2 linked regions of the Thermotoga maritima MSB8 genome follow. The protein of the gene in region 1 interacts with the protein of each later gene in a pairwise test. Links are inferred from orthologs where the notes say so. Each region holds a gene or a part of one and is shown in the gene's direction. Other genes may lie near its edges.

Evidence for each region. Proteins that work in one complex are often made in the same cells at the same time.
Region 2: the proteins of ruvC (region 1) and ruvA interact in binary tests that used the Escherichia coli proteins (3 or more experiments, as listed by UniProt). The link is inferred for Thermotoga maritima MSB8 from one-to-one orthologs.

The regions. Positions count from the first base shown.
Region 1 is NC_000853.1:604,311-607,290, forward strand. Bases 161-2,877 are described here. They hold ruvC (crossover junction endodeoxyribonuclease RuvC), read left to right. Parts: upstream 161-1,128; coding sequence 1,129-1,626; downstream 1,627-2,877. Other genes in these bases: queA (tRNA preQ1(34) S-adenosylmethionine ribosyltransferase-isomerase QueA), read left to right, coding at 161-1,046; polC (DNA polymerase III subunit alpha), read left to right, coding at 1,613-2,877. Also shown: lnt (apolipoprotein N-acyltransferase), read left to right, coding at 1-64; more of queA, read left to right, coding at 39-160; more of polC, read left to right, coding at 2,878-2,980.
Region 2 is NC_000853.1:169,633-172,631, reverse strand. It holds ruvA (Holliday junction branch migration protein RuvA), read left to right. Parts: upstream 1-1,216; coding sequence 1,217-1,783; downstream 1,784-2,999. Other genes in the region: TM_RS00795 (tetratricopeptide repeat protein), read right to left, coding at 2,551-2,999; TM_RS00800 (DUF368 domain-containing protein), read right to left, coding at 1,760-2,548; TM_RS00810 (bifunctional folylpolyglutamate synthase/dihydrofolate synthase), read left to right, coding at 1-1,220. UniProt on the Escherichia coli protein: The RuvA-RuvB-RuvC complex processes Holliday junction (HJ) DNA during genetic recombination and DNA repair.

The DNA.
Region 1 (2,980 bases):
AGTCAGTGTTTTCATTTCCAGAATGCGAGGTGAAAGGAATGAAGGTATCGGAATTCGATTATGAACTTCCACCAGAACTCATAGCGCAGGAACCTGTGGAACCACGGGACGCTTCCCGACTCATGGTGCTCCACAGAAAGACGCAGAGAATAGAACACCGTATATTCCGGGAGATAATAGAGTATCTTGAACCCGGCGATCTGCTCGTTCTGAACGTATCGAAGGTGATACCAGCCCGTCTCTACGCGAGGAAAAAAACGGGTGCCAGCATCGAAATTCTTCTGATAGAGCGTTTGGAGGAAGGTATCTGGAAGTGCCTTGTGAGACCGGGTCAGAAGGTGAAAAAAGGAACGGAACTTGTAATCGATGAGGATCTGTCTGCCGTCTGCCTCGGTCGGGGTGAAGATGGAACGAGGATTCTGAAGTTTCAGCCTCAGGACGATAGATTGATCTTCGAGAAGGGCAGGACACCTCTTCCGCCGTACATAAAAAACGAAGTTCCTCTCGAGAGGTATCAAACCGTGTACGCGAAAGAAGAAGGCTCCGTCGCTGCGCCGACCGCGGGGCTTCATTTCACACCAGAACTCATAGAGAAGTTGAAGAAAAAAGGGGTTCAATTCGCCGAAGTCGTTTTGCACGTGGGAATAGGGACTTTCAGGCCCGTGAAGGTTGAGGAAGTGGAAAAACACAAGATGCACGAGGAATTCTACCAGGTTCCAAAAGAGACGGTCAGAAAACTCAGAGAGACAAGGGAAAGGGGAAACAGAATTGTAGCGGTTGGGACAACAACGGTGAGAACCTTGGAGACAATCGCCAGACTTCCTGAGCAGGAAGAATACGTGGGAAAAACCGATCTATTCATATATCCACCCTTCGAGTTCAAACTCGTCGATGCCCTGGTTACCAACTTTCACCTTCCTCGTTCCACTCTTCTCATGCTGGTTGCGGCGTTCGCGGGGAAGGATTTCGTCATGGAAGCCTACAGGGAAGCCGTGAAAAGAAGATACAGATTCTTCTCTTTCGGCGATGCGATGCTGATTCTGTAACGGTTTGGAAAAAACACCCTTCTCTTAAACATAGGGTATAGAAAACGAAAATATGTGAACAGTATAATGGAGGTTGGGTTCCTTGAGGATCCTTGGGGTAGATCCCGGCTACGGAATTGTAGGAATAGGCATCATTGAAGTATCTGGAAACAGAATCTCTCACGTTTTCCACGGAACGATAGAGACTCCCAAAAATCTTCCAGCGGAAAAGAGGTTGAAGCGAATCTACGAGGAGTTTTTGAAAGTTCTTGAACGTTTCTCTCCAGACGAATGCGCCATGGAAAAGCTGTTCTTTGTGAAAAACGTTACCACGGCCATAGGTGTGGGGGAGGCACGTGGTGTGCTTTTTCTCGCTCTCGCGGAAAAAAACATACCTGTCTTTGAATACGCGCCGAACGAAGTGAAGGTTTCGCTGTCGGGGTATGGAAGGGCAAGCAAGAAACAGATTCAGGAGAACGTAAAGCGTTTTCTGAACCTTTCGGAGATTCCCAGACCCGACGATGCAGCGGATGCACTCGCCATCGCCTGGTGTCACGCCCTTCAGAGCAGAGCAAGGAGGGTAACACATGAAAAAGATTGAAAATTTGAAGTGGAAAAATGTCTCGTTTAAAAGCCTGGAAATAGATCCCGATGCAGGTGTGGTTCTCGTTTCCGTGGAAAAATTCTCCGAAGAGATAGAAGACCTTGTGCGTTTACTGGAGAAGAAGACGCGGTTTCGAGTCATCGTGAACGGTGTTCAAAAAAGTAACGGGGATCTAAGGGGAAAGATACTTTCCCTTCTCAACGGTAATGTGCCTTACATAAAAGATGTTGTTTTCGAAGGAAACAGGCTGATTCTGAAAGTGCTTGGAGATTTCGCGCGGGACAGGATCGCCTCCAAACTCAGAAGCACGAAAAAACAGCTCGATGAACTGCTGCCTCCCGGAACAGAGATCATGCTGGAGGTTGTGGAGCCTCCGGAAGATCTTTTGAAAAAGGAAGTACCACAACCAGAAAAGAGAGAAGAACCAAAGGGTGAAGAATTGAAGATCGAGGATGAAAACCACATCTTTGGACAGAAACCCAGAAAGATCGTCTTCACCCCCTCAAAAATCTTTGAGTACAACAAAAAGACATCGGTGAAGGGCAAGATCTTCAAAATAGAGAAGATCGAGGGGAAAAGAACGGTCCTTCTGATTTACCTGACAGACGGAGAAGATTCTCTGATCTGCAAAGTCTTCAACGACGTTGAAAAGGTCGAAGGGAAAGTATCGGTGGGAGACGTGATCGTTGCCACAGGAGACCTCCTTCTCGAAAACGGGGAGCCCACCCTTTACGTGAAGGGAATCACAAAACTTCCCGAAGCGAAAAGGATGGACAAATCTCCGGTTAAGAGGGTGGAGCTCCACGCCCATACCAAGTTCAGCGATCAGGACGCAATAACAGATGTGAACGAATATGTGAAACGAGCCAAGGAATGGGGCTTTCCCGCGATAGCCCTCACGGATCATGGGAACGTTCAGGCCATACCTTACTTCTACGACGCGGCGAAAGAAGCTGGAATAAAGCCCATTTTCGGTATCGAAGCGTATCTGGTGAGTGACGTGGAGCCCGTCATAAGGAATCTCTCCGACGATTCGACGTTTGGAGATGCCACGTTCGTCGTCCTCGACTTCGAGACGACGGGTCTCGACCCGCAGGTGGATGAGATCATCGAGATAGGAGCGGTGAAGATACAGGGTGGCCAGATAGTGGACGAGTACCACACTCTCATAAAGCCTTCCAGGGAGATCTCAAGAAAAAGTTCGGAGATCACCGGAATCACTCAAGAGATGCTGGAAAACAAGAGAAGCATCGAGGAAGTTCTGCCGGAGTTCCTCGGTTTTCTGGAAGATTCCATCATCGTAGCACACAACGCCAACTTCGACTACAGATTTCTGAGGCTGTGGATCAAA
Region 2 (2,999 bases), 430 kb from region 1 along the record:
GGATCTCAATGCTACTTTCAAAGCTGGGAAATCCCCATCTGGAATACAAAACCATACACATAGGTGGCACGAACGGAAAGGGTTCTGTTGCAAACATGGTCAGTAACATTCTGGTATCTCAAGGGTACAGAGTGGGATCATATTACTCCCCTCATCTGAGCACGTTCAGAGAAAGGATAAGGTTAAACGAAGAGTACATATCCGAAGAGGACGTGGTGAAGATCTACGAAACAATGGAGCCGATTCTGAACGAGCTCGACAAAGAAGAAATATTCTCCCCAAGCTTTTTTGAAGTTGTAACGGCGATGGCTTTTCTCTATTTCGCGGAAAAAAACGTTGACATTGCCGTCCTGGAAGTTGGTCTTGGAGGCAGACTGGACGCAACGAACGTGGTGTTCCCTCTTTGTTCCACCATTGTCACGGTGGACAGAGATCACGAAAAAACGTTGGGATACACCATAGAACAGATCGCATGGGAAAAATCCGGAATAATAAAAGAAAGAGTTCCCCTTGTGACAGGGGAAAGAAAAAGAGAAGCCCTCAAAGTGATGGAAGATGTTGCCCGAAAGAAGAGCTCAAGGATGTACGTCATCGACAAGGATTTTTCCGTTAAGGTTAAATCTCTGAAACTTCACGAAAACAGATTCGATTACTGTGGGGAAAACACCTTCGAAGATCTCGTCCTGACCATGAACGGTCCTCACCAGATAGAAAACGCCGGTGTTGCCCTGAAGACTCTTGAAGCAACAGGACTTCCGTTGAGCGAGAAAGCAATACGCGAAGGCTTGAAAAATGCGAAGAATCTGGGAAGATTTGAAATCTTAGAGAAAAACGGGAAGATGTACATCCTCGATGGAGCGCACAACCCTCACGGAGCGGAAAGCCTTGTCAGAAGCTTGAAATTGTACTTCAACGGCGAACCCTTGAGCCTGGTAATAGGTATTCTGGACGACAAGAACCGGGAGGACATTCTTCGAAAGTACACCGGAATCTTCGAAAGGGTCATAGTCACCCGTGTTCCTTCACCTCGTATGAAAGACATGAACAGCCTTGTTGACATGGCAAAGAAATTCTTCAAAAACGTGGAAGTCATAGAAGATCCCCTGGAAGCGATCGAATCTACTGAAAGAGCCACGGTTGTTACAGGATCACTGTTTCTAGTGGGATACGTAAGGGAGTTCCTGACAACCGGAAAGATAAATGAGGAGTGGAAACTATGATAGCGGGAATCTCTGGAAGGGTTTTGAAAAAGAGTGGAAACGTTCTTCTCGTAGAAACAAAATCCGGTGTCGTCTTCGAAATCGTCTGCGACGTTCAAACCAGTGAGGAAGTGAAAGAAGGCGGGGAATGTTTTCTTCACACATTTTTGAGCGTTTCACAGGATGGCATCACCCTCTACGGGTTTTCAAACGAAATGAAGAAGGAACTCTTCCTTTCTCTCACAAAGGTTTCCAGGCTTGGGCCAAAAACGGCCCTGAAGATCATCTCGAACGAAGATGCGGAAACACTGGTAGCAATGATCGCCTCTCAGGACGTGGAAGGCCTTTCAAAACTTCCCGGCATCAGTAAGAAAACAGCGGAACGGATCGTGATGGAACTGAAAGATGAATTCGAAAGTGCTGGAATAAAAGACATGAGAATCTATCATGAATCCTTAGAAGCCCTGGTATCACTGGGATACCCGGAGAAACAGGCAAGAGAAGCGGTGAAACAGGTGTACAGAGAGGGAATGAAAACATCCGAGTTGATAAAAGAAGCTTTAAAGTTTCTGAGTCACAGATAGTTTCTTTTCAATGTAAAGCAGAAAGAATCCAAGAGTTAGTGAGAGTACAAGACTCAAGACAGATGGCAGAACGACGTTTGTATTCATCTTTTTCGGAAGAACCTCGTAGAGAGACGCGAGAATCATCCCACCGATGAAACTGTAAGTTTCCTCCCGGAATCTTTTCAAAAGAAAGTTCATGATCTTTACGGAGACAAGAATTCCGGCGACAACTCCGATGGAGAATATCAAAAGTTCACCAATTATCAGGTGCGAAACCAGATAAAGAACGTGATCGTAAACACCGAAAATCAGAAGGATCAGCGAACCACTGATACCGGGCACTACCATGGCCGTAGCCGCTACAAAACCTCCCAGAACAAGAAGGAACATACTCTCCTTCGCAGTTGTTTCACCTGAAAAATGCAACATAAAAATCAAAAACATCCCAAGCAAGACAAAAAATATGTTCACAGGTTTGATCGAGAAATATTCCTTTGTTTTTACAAAGCTAACGATGATGAGTCCCAAAAAAAAGAAATGTGTCGGAACTGGATACTTCGAAAGAAAGATTTCTAAGAAGCGTGCTATACCAAATACTCCCACCAAAACACCAGCTCCCACAGGTATCAGCACCTTCAGAGATCTCGAATTTCCATGAAAAAAAGAATTCACGGATTCTATCAGTTTCTCATAGACACCCATGAGAACGGCGATTGTCCCACCGCTGACACCCGGTACCACGTTCGCTATTCCCATAAGAACACCTGAAAAGAAGAACCACACCTTCATTCCTCCCTGAGTTTATTCTTGGCCACAAGAACTAGCTTCCTTGCATCCTCTTCATCGTACGCTTCTTTCTCTTCCAACTCTTTGATGACCTCTTCCACATCAAGGTTCACTTCTTCTGCCGTGAGATCATCTGGTATCTCCTCTGAATTTTCGAGAATTTCTCTGGCTCTGTTTTTCACCTCATCGACATCTACATATTCTTCACGATTAGATTCCTGAACTTTACCGAGGAGCTCTTCCAGAAAATCGAGTTTTTCCGCAAAGGTTTCACTTGGTTTCTCCTCGGGAATCTCTTCGACGGTACCCTCTGGCAGTTCCTCAACAACTTCTGGAGTTTCTTCGGCAATACTGGATTTCTTCTCAGAGCGTATCGCCAGGCGCTTCATCAAGAACCTTTGAAGAAAGAAAACTGATAAGAAGGTGGCAGCAGAAACAACCATCGGCA